3 regions of the Phyllobacterium sp. P30BS-XVII genome follow, and region 1 is predicted to be linked to each of the others. Evidence: riboswitches for the same ligand, from Rfam matches in the RefSeq annotation. Region 1 holds a riboswitch; each other region holds the start of a gene.

Region 1 (3,279 bases):
AGACTGAAACCCTCTTCTGCCGGTTTGCCCGTCAGACTAAGCAGGAGCAGAACGGCTATCGTCAAGCTCAACTGCAGCAGTGTAAGCGATACGGCGCGGGCAATATCGAAATCAAAATGCAGGGATTGATAGATCGCAACCTCCAGCGTGGTTGCGCGCGGCCCGCCGCCCAGCGTCAGGACGATGGTGAAAGATGTGATGCAGAGCATGAAAATCAGCCCGGCAATACCGGAAAGATTGCGCCTGATAACAGGCCATTCGATCAGTTTGAACCGGGCCCAACTGCCCATGCCAAGCTGCGAGGATAGTTTCCAATAGTCGGAGGGAATGGAATCTAGGCTGGCAAGTATGAGCCGTGTCGCCAGTGGCAGGTTGAAAAAGACATGGGCTATCAGAATGCCGGTAAGGCCGTAAATATTGGGTCTGGCATCGATTCCAAGCCTGTCAAAACCAAAAGCAAGCAGGCCATTACGGCCATAAATGCTGGTGATGCCAAGGACGGCGACGAGCGCGGGCAGGGCCAATGGCAGGGCAAAGAGGCGTAAGATGAGTGCCCGGCCCGGAAAGGCGGGATGTTCATGCAATGCGCGGGCGAGGGGAATGGCAAAGACAACCGCAAGCAGCATCGATAATAGCGCCTGCATGAGGGTAAAGCGCGCCACACGCCATAAATAGCTGTCGAAAGCCGCAAAGCCTTCGGTGCTTCCTCGCAGCGCTTCCACTGCAAGGCTGAGAAGAGCGCCACCCGCAAGCACTGCCAGAAAGGCAAGGGCGATGGCCCCGGCCCATGGTTTCAGCATGCGGGTGGCAGTCATGCTGCTACAGGCTCATGGCCGCAAGCCATTCATCGATCCAGGCTTTGCGGTTCCTGGCAACCTCTTCAGCTGGGAAGATCAGCGTCTTGACCGGTTTCACAAGGTTCTCGAAGGCTGGATTGAGGGCATCGGTGGTTTTGGCCGCAGGGTACATCCAGTTGTTTTCAGGAATGGCATCCTGAAATGCCGGACTGGTCATGAAGCTTAGAAACTGCGCCGATAGCGGGTTTTTCGCACCGTTGACCGTTTGAGCCGCAACCTCGATCTGCAGGTAGTGCCCTTCGCTGAATGAAATCGCCTTGTAGCGATCCACCCGTTCTGCGATCAGATGATAGGCCGGAGAGGTGGTGTAGGACAGAACGAGCGGTGCTTCGCCCTTGGTGAAGAGGCCATAGGCCTCGGACCAGCCCGGTGTGACGGTCAAAACGCGATTTTTCAGCTTGGCCCAGGCTTCACCGGCCTTATCGCCATAAACAGATTTAACCCAGAGAAGCAGGCCAAGGCCCGGCGTCGAGGTGCGCGGGTCCTCGATGACGATTTTTTGCGTCGAATCGCCTTCCACAAGTTCTTTCAGAGTCTCGGGCGGCGTTTTCAGCTTTTCCGAATCATAAATGACGGCGAAATAGCCGTAGTCATAGGGAACGAAAATATCGTCCTTATAGCCACCGGGGATATTCACCGCGCTGGTATCGATGCCATGGGGAGCAAAAAGATTGGTCTCTTTCGCTTCAAAGGTCAGGTTCGTGTCGAGCCCGAGAACAATATCCGCCTTTGTCGATTCGCCCTCGAGTTTGACGCGGTTGAGCAGCGCGACGCCATCGGCAACGGCTACAAATTCCACCGTGCATGCACATTGCTTCTCGAAAGCCTCCTTGACCTTCGGTCCCGGACCCCATTCGGCGGTGAAGCTTTCATAGGTGTAAACGGTGAGTTTGCCTTCGGCCAGTGCCGCGCCAATTGGCATGAGGCCGACAAATGCGGCCAAAACAGCCGCGGTCTTTACAATAGTCCCAAATGGCCGCATCGGCGCCTCCTATCGTTCATGGTTCAAAAGGATTGGTGCGCCGGCAAATCTGCCGCGTCTAATCCCTCCGCCGGTACAAGCCGGATCAGGTTCCGCGGGTTGGCAGGGTTTCCCCTTAGGCCTCTCAGCCGGTCGATCAGATCCGGCACCCCGTTAGAGCATCGCAAGGATAGAGGTTCGGCCAGAGCGGTGCAAGCGGTCGATACTTATGAAATCCTTATGTTTTGCCCAATCTGCCAAATCGAAAGCTGACATTCCCAGCCCTATCTTCCGCCGCGAAAACATCCCCTCACGGCCTGTTTTCCAAAAGAAAGGTTCAATCATGTTTCGGGGTCACGGCTTTTATCATTCCGGCGTCAGGGTTCAGCAGACGACAGCGTCGAGAAATCCAAGGAATAATTCGATGCGCTTGCGTCTCCGCCATCAAAAATTCTTCACGGCACTCAATCCAAGCCTGTTTTTGGCCGTGGGCGTCGCGATTGCAGGCATTGCGGCAATCGTACTCGGACGGCTCGGGTAGAACCACGTCACGCAAGCTCTGTGCGACCGGCTTTTGCCATGCTATGGCCGGTGCATGAGCAAATTCGTTCTTCTCCTTGGCGGCACGCTTCACGTTACCGATCGTCTTCGGCGTCTCGTGGCGGGAGCGCGCATTCTTGCCGCCGATGGTGGGATAGTTCATGCGGGCGCGCTGGGCCTTGAACCGGAGCTGTGGCTGGGCGATTTCGATTCGACATCGCCTGAGTTGGCAGAACGCTATGCCCACATACCACGTTCGGTATTTCCCGCGGCCAAAGACATGACCGACGGCGAACTGGCGCTCAATGAAGCCTATCGGCTGGGGGCGACGGAAGTGATTCTCTGCGGCGCTTTTGGCGGCGAACGCACAGATCATACGCTGCTGCATCTGACCATGGCGACCCGCTATGCTGCGCAGGGCCGAAAGATCATCCTGTCGAGCGGGACCGAAGAAGCACACCCTCTGGTTGCAGGGGAATATTCGTTCGATTTTGCTGATGGAACTGTGTTCAGCATTGTTGCATTTACGTCCCTGCGTGGATTATTTATCCGTGGTGCGCGATGGCCGCTGGAAAATATGGAACTTTCTTTCGGTTCATCGCTTACAGTGTCGAATGCCGTGTGTGGAAATCTCCACGTATCGCTTCGTTCAGGCAATGCAGTTCTGATTGCGGCGCCGTAAAATTGCCCAACGCTTGTAAAACAAAGCGGAAAATGCAATTCTTGCGGTACAGCATTGGGGACGCAAGCTGGTAGGTTTAGTTTTAAAACGGGAGAGGTCTTCCATGTTGAAAAGTTTGTCGACAGTAGCAGTTGCAGCCGTTCTGGCACTTTCAGTGGCCGGTTGTACAACTGGTGAGCAGCGCGCTGCAGGTTATGGTGTTGGCGGTGCAGCCCTTGGTGCATTGGCCGGTGGTGCAA
Region 2 (3,279 bases), 730 kb from region 1:
CCGTGCAAGCAGTGATCACGCGGAACTGCAGAATGCAGCAGATGTCGCGGTTTTGTGGGGCGCCTCTACGTACAATGGCAGCAATTTACCCGATGTGAAGGCTCGCATTCAACAAAGTTTGCGCGCTAATCTTCCAGGCTTTGACGCTAGTGGTGCTACTTACAATGTGTCGGTTACGAACGATGTCCCCGCACGGATTAAGCTTTCACTCGCGAGGCCAATGAAGACGACATTCATGCAGGTATTGAACCAAAATTCGATGGATATCGGGACCACTTCGACAGCTTCAGGAGCATTGACGCCAAAGAGCGCAACAATAAAGGTCACGAACGTAAAAGGAATTTATTACAAGAAAATTTCCATTATTGTTGTTGGAGCCGATGGTGCTGAGAAACAAGTCGGCTCTATCGAATACAAGTACATTAACAACATTGGGACATCCAATCCCGCAGTGGGATCAACGCCGCTGACCTTTGATTTGGGCACATACAAATCGTTTTATTTTACCATGATCGTCAAGAAAGACGGCTGTCCTATTGGAATGAAGCCTTCGGGCAGGAATTGTGTGGATGCCCCCAAAGTAAAATCCAACGACCCTAAAACTCCCGGATTGGTGAATGATCCCCGCTATCAGATTACGCCCACCCCGGAGAATCTGACTTTTGCTGACGATCAGAGCATCAAAAACGATGAGAAAACCAACGCCTTTCTCGTCAGAAGCGACAGAGCAAACGACGCATGGAGGTTTGCGGAGGGTGGTGCTCAGTCGACGAAACCCGGCGAGAAAGAACCTATTGTCATGAATAAGCTGATGAATTGCGATGGTTCGGTAAAAAAACACGGCTGGGAAGATGGCGGTGGTGACACGCCGGATTTCGAGTATACGCTCACAACCGGCTGTGCATTCGATTACTCACAAATTCGTCTGACCCAATAAATCCTCAACACGAAAGCGGCGCGATTGACTTTGCTCTTGCGCCGCTCCATCATGACTTTATTCCGAGGGGGGCACTGTACAGTGCTGAGATAGCGTCGAGCTGGACCCTTGAACCTGATCCGGGTTATGCCGGCGTAGGAACGGGAATTGAGCACTCTTCACGCACTCTGCCTTGTCTTCGCACATATCCGGATTTCCACGCTTTTGATGGAGTCCTGCAGATGCCGTTTACCCTGATATCGCAATCATTATTTCTGTGACGATGTGATCGCCGCCATGGGCATGCTTGTCCGCATCACTGGCGCCTTGTTGGCCGTACTTCTGTGCTGGCAACTGGCTGTCTGGGCTTTGCAGCCGCCACGCTTTATCCTGCCCGGTCCCGGCTCAGTTATTGTCGCCTTGATCGAGCAGCGCCACTATCTCCTGACCAATGCCGCCATCACCGTGCTCGAAATCCTGCTCGGATTGTTCTTTGGCGCTGTTGCCGGAATCCTGACCGCGCTTCTTGTTGCCGGTTTGCCCGGCTTTGGCCAGATCGTGTGGCCGGTTCTGCTTGTTTTACAGGCACTACCTGTCTTTGCCATCGCGCCGCTTCTGGTGCTCTGGTTCGGTTTTGGCCTTGCCTCGAAAGTGGTCATGGCCAGCCTCATTATCTTCTTTCCCGTGGCCTCCGCCTTTGCCGATGCGCTGCGCCGCACCAATCAGGATTTGCTGGATGCCGCTGCCCTGACACAGGCAACGCCGCTGGCAACCCTGTTTCGAATCCGCGTTCCCAGCGCCTTGCCCGGTCTTGGCTCGGGCCTGCGCGTTGCGGCGGTCTTTGCGCCCATTGGTGCGGTGATTGGCGAATGGGTCGGTGCCTCGCGTGGGCTTGGCTTTGTCATGCTTCAGGCCAATGCCCGTATGCAGACCGATACGCTGTTTGCCGCTCTCATCATTCTCGCAGTGCTGACCATTGTCCTGCGCTTTCTCGTCGATGCTTTCGCCGCGCGCCTCACCCCTTGGATGCAGGTGTCATGATCAGAATTTTCGTTCGTCCCATCAATAAAGGAATATCCATGTTTCGCCGCTGTGCGTTTGCCTTTGCTCTCTTAATCGCGTTGCCTTTCCTGCCGTCACAGGCGGTGGCAGCGGACAAGCTGTCTGTTCTTCTCGAATGGTTCGTCAACCCTGATCATGCACCGCTGGTTGTCGCTCGCGAAAAGGGTTTTTTCAGTGAGGCCGGTCTTGATGTCGATCTGATCCCGCCGGCTGATCCGGCCGCGCCGCCGCGTCTTGTTGCGGCAAAACAGGCTGATATTGCCATCGGCTATCAGCCCAATCTCTATCTCAGCCATGATGAAGGCCTGCCGCTGGTGCGTTTTGGCACCTTGGTGGAAACCCCGCTCAATACGGTGATGGTACTGGCCGATGGTCCCATTAAAAGCCTGAAGGATTTGAAGGGCAAAAGGGTCGGCTTTTCCGTGGCGGGCTTTGAAGATGCCATGCTTGGGGCCATGCTGAAATCGGAAGGCCTGAAAGCCGATGATGTCGAACTGATCAATGTCAATTTCGCCCTTTCGTCATCGCTCATCGCCAAACGGGTGGATGCGACTGTTGGTGGTTACAGGAACTTTGAACTCACCCAAATGGCGCAGGAAGGCCATAAGGGAACGGCGTTCTTCCCGGAGGAGCACGGTGTCCCTGTCTATGATGAACTGATCTTCCTGACCCATCCGGACCTTGCAAAAGATGATCGTTTGAAACGTTTCATCGAAGCGGTGGAGAAGGGCGCTGTTTATCTGACCAATCACCCGGATGAATCCTGGGCGCTGTTCATCAAAGCCTATCCCGATCTCGATAACCCGCTGAACCGGCAGGCGTGGACGGATACTTTGCCGCGTTTTGCCAAGCGTCCCGCTGCGCTCGACCGTAGCCGTTATGAGCGCCTCGGTGTGTTCATGCACGATGCCGGGCTGATCAAATCCGTACCCAAAGTCGAGGACCTCGCCGTTGAACTGCGGTGAAACGTTTCATAGAGGAAGAACAATCATGCCAAAAGTAGATTTTCGTTTGAATGCCATTGTCGATGTTGATGCGATCGGTGGTGACAAGAATCTGGGCGGGCTGGCGCTGCAGGCCGCGCGCGGCGGCGCAACCATTATCCAGTACCGTGACAAGAACTCGCCGACGCGGGCGATGGTCGAACGCGCCCGCGCCATCCATGCGGCGCTCAAAGGCACTGGTGTGCCCTTGCTCGTCAATGACCGTATCGATGTCGCTCTGGTGGCTGGTGTTGAAGGTGTGCATGTCGGGCGTGAGGACATGCTGGTCAGTGACGCAAGAAAGCTGCTTGGCCCGGA
Region 3 (3,279 bases), on a different contig from region 1:
GGCCATCGCAGACATGCCCTCCTTCTGCGCCTCGGCGCGGATATCATGGGAAATCCGCATCGAGCAGAATTTCGGCCCGCACATGGAACAGAAATGCGCGACCTTATGCGCCTCCTTCGGCAGTGTTTCATCGTGGAAAAGCCGCGCCGTTTCCGGGTCGAGCGACAGGTTGAACTGATCCTCCCAGCGGAATTCGAAGCGCGCGCGCGACAGTGCATCGTCGCGCAGCTGTGCCGCCGGGTGCCCCTTGGCGAGATCCGCCGCATGGGCGGCGATCTTGTAGGTGATCACCCCGATTTTCACATCATCGCGGTTCGGCAGGCCAAGATGTTCCTTTGGTGTCACATAGCAAAGCATGGCCGTGCCGAACCAGCCGATCATCGCCGCACCGATGCCCGAGGTAATGTGATCATAGCCCGGTGCGATATCCGTCGTGAGCGGTCCGAGCGTATAGAATGGCGCTTCACCGCAGACCGCCAACTGCTTGTCCATGTTGGCCTTGATCTTGTGCATCGGCACATGGCCGGGGCCTTCAATCATCACCTGACAACCCTTGGCCCAGGCAATCTGCGTCAGTTCACCCAGCGTTTCCAGTTCGGCAAATTGTGCCGCATCATTGGCGTCGGCAATTGAGCCGGGACGCAGGCCATCGCCAAGTGAAAAGCTGACATCATAGGCGCGGCAGATATCGCAAATCTCGGCAAAGTGCTCGTAGAGAAAACTCTCGCGATGATGATGCAAGCACCATTTGGCCATGATCGAACCGCCACGCGAGACAATGCCGGTCACACGATCAACGGTGAGCGGTATGTAATGCAACCTAACACCCGCATGGATGGTAAAATAGTCGACGCCCTGCTCCGCCTGCTCGATCAGCGTATCGCGGTAAACTTCCCATGTCAGGTCTTCGGCAATGCCGCCAACCTTTTCCAATGCCTGATACAGCGGCACAGTCCCGATCGGCACCGGCGCATTGCGGATGATCCATTCGCGGATGTTGTGGATGTTGCGCCCGGTGGAGAGGTCCATCACCGTATCGGCGCCCCAGCGGATCGCCCAGACCATCTTTTCCACTTCTTCTGCCATGGAGGATGTCACGGCAGAATTGCCGATATTGGCATTGATCTTGACCAGAAAATTACGGCCGATGATCATCGGTTCAAGCTCGGGATGGTTGATATTGGCCGGGATGATCGCCCTGCCCCGCGCAATCTCCTCGCGAACAAATTCCGGCGTCACATGATCCGGCACCGAAGCCCCGAAGGAATTGCCATCCCGTTCCAGCTTGGTACGCGCAGCATCACGGCCGAGATTTTCGCGGATCGCCACATATTCCATCTCGGGTGTGATGATACCGGCGCGGGCATAGGCAAGCTGCGTGACGGCTTTATCACCCTTCGCCCGCAATGGCTGATTGCGAACCGGAAATTCCGGTGTCAGCCGCTCGCCGGTGACAAAACCATTGTCCTCAAGCTTGATATGGCGGCCTTCATAGGCAACGAGGTCTTCATGATTGGCCAGCCAGTGTTCACGAATGCGCGGCAGGCCCTTGGCAATATCGATGGTTGCATTGGCATCCGTATAGGGCCCGGATGAATCATACACCGTAACAGGCGGTTCACCCGCCGTCGGGTGAACGGATATCTGGCGCAATGGCACGCGCAGATCAGGATAGGCATGGCCCGGTTTATATATTTTGATCGATGCCGGCAGCGGTCCTGCCGAAACGGTTGGGGTAATTGCGGTCATCATCAGGCTCCTAAGCGGTTAAGCGTAAAAACCCAGTTCTGTGCCGGAAGGATGAAAAGAGATTGCGAATCCAGATACGGATTATGTGCCGAGGCTGACTCGCATGACTTTCGCACCGTCCCTACGCCAGTATGAACTGGATCAGGTTCAACGGGTCACTGCGCTGCGAAAGCCAGCAGAATCTCAGCCCCTTGTCGGGACCCCCCTGGTGAATGTCTTGAATTGAAACCCCGATCCGCCATTTGTCAAGCGGATCAGGAAAACTTGAAGCTGTGGCACCCCGGCAAAGCCTCGGGGCCGCGATGGATCAGGAAGCGCGCAGAGGCTTCAAGGCGTTGCTCCACTTGAGCAATTCGCCAATCATCGTATTGGCGCTTGTCACAACCAGTTCGTTGGCCTGAAATTCGCCTTCGTCGTTGATGAACTGCTGAAAAGCGGGAATGGCAACACCCTCTGGGATCGGAACCGTGCGCAAACCGGCAAGCAGCCCTTTGACCGATTCGACCGAGCGCAACCCGCCCGACATGCCGCCATAGCTGACGAAACCAACAGGCTTATAGTTCCATTCCTGCCAGAGATAGATGATTGCATTGGTGAGCGATGGCGGAGCAAAATAGTCATATTCGGGCGTAACGAACACAACCGCATCACCGGCTTCGATCAGCGTGCTCCAATTTTTGGTGTGGGCATGTTCGTATTTCCGAGCGCGCGGATGGTTCGGTTCATCGAAGATTGGCAGGTTGAGATCAGCCAGATCAATCAACACTGGCTCAAACTGGCCATCCTGCTTGACGAAATCATGGAACCATTTTGCAACCGGTGGCCCGGCGCGGCCCGGACGGGTGCTGACTTGGACGATATTGAGCTTAGGTGCCATTGAGACGTCTCCATAGGGCTTTGAACGGTAGGCCCCATGAATAGGCGCGCCATGCAGGAACGCACAAGGAGGCACTTTTTCGAAACCGGGTCATATCGATGTGAACGAATGACTTAGAGCGTCGTGCCGCAAAGTGGGCGGAACGAACACAAAACGAAACCCGCTACGGCGTGACCGTGCGGGTTCTGTCGCGTTTTACAAGGACCGGAAAGCTCCGGTCATTGATGATTATCGGTTATTGCTGAAATCGTTTGAAGCGGCGCCGGGACGGGCAACCCGTTCCTTCTTCTTCGGACCAGGAAGCAGACCTTCACGCTGTGCCTGCTTGCGCGCTGCCTTGCGGGCGCGGCTGACGGCTTCAGCTTTTTCACGGACACGGCGCTCGGATGGCTTTTCAAAAGCCTGGCGCGCCTTCATTTCGCGAAAGAGACCTTCGCGCTGCATCTTCTTCTTCAGAACCCGAAGGGCCTGTTCAACATTGTTATCACGGACGAGAACTTGCAATCGTTTTCCTTACCCATGCTTGTCTCGTCTTGCGAACCTATAAGCCACAATCAGACAAGCGTTTGATGAATTACCACAGTGGCAATCACGAGAAGCGCGGACTTTATTCATTCCCGCGCCAAAAATCCAGTGCATCGGAGCAGATTTAC

What was found. A riboswitch is a leader RNA that binds a small molecule or an ion and turns the genes downstream of it on or off. The one in region 1 is predicted to bind thiamine pyrophosphate.
Region 2: linked by a shared signal. The riboswitch ahead of FHW17_RS01215 (ABC transporter permease) and the one ahead of thiB (thiamine ABC transporter substrate binding subunit) in region 1 are both predicted to bind thiamine pyrophosphate.
Region 3: linked by a shared signal. The riboswitch ahead of thiC (phosphomethylpyrimidine synthase ThiC) and the one ahead of thiB (thiamine ABC transporter substrate binding subunit) in region 1 are both predicted to bind thiamine pyrophosphate.

Annotation. Positions count from the first base shown of each region.
Region 1 covers NZ_JACGXO010000001.1:967,703-970,981, forward strand. The annotation lists gene thiP (thiamine/thiamine pyrophosphate ABC transporter permease) at 1-815, opposite strand, end outside; gene thiB (thiamine ABC transporter substrate binding subunit) at 820-1,779, opposite strand; TPP riboswitch at 1,885-2,002, opposite strand; gene FHW17_RS04795 (thiamine diphosphokinase) at 2,414-3,040, shown strand; gene FHW17_RS04800 (hypothetical protein) at 3,144-3,279, shown strand, end outside.
Region 2 covers NZ_JACGXO010000001.1:240,742-244,020, reverse strand. The annotation lists gene FHW17_RS01220 (TadE/TadG family type IV pilus assembly protein) at 1-937, shown strand, start outside; TPP riboswitch at 993-1,095, shown strand; gene FHW17_RS01215 (ABC transporter permease) at 1,214-1,957, shown strand; gene FHW17_RS01210 (ABC transporter substrate-binding protein) at 1,996-2,943, shown strand; gene thiE (thiamine phosphate synthase) at 2,969-3,279, shown strand, end outside.
Region 3 covers NZ_JACGXO010000002.1:540,036-543,314, reverse strand. The annotation lists gene thiC (phosphomethylpyrimidine synthase ThiC) at 1-1,749, opposite strand, end outside; TPP riboswitch at 1,850-1,966, opposite strand; gene FHW17_RS08525 (NAD(P)H-dependent oxidoreductase) at 2,057-2,626, opposite strand; gene rpsU (30S ribosomal protein S21) at 2,855-3,130, opposite strand.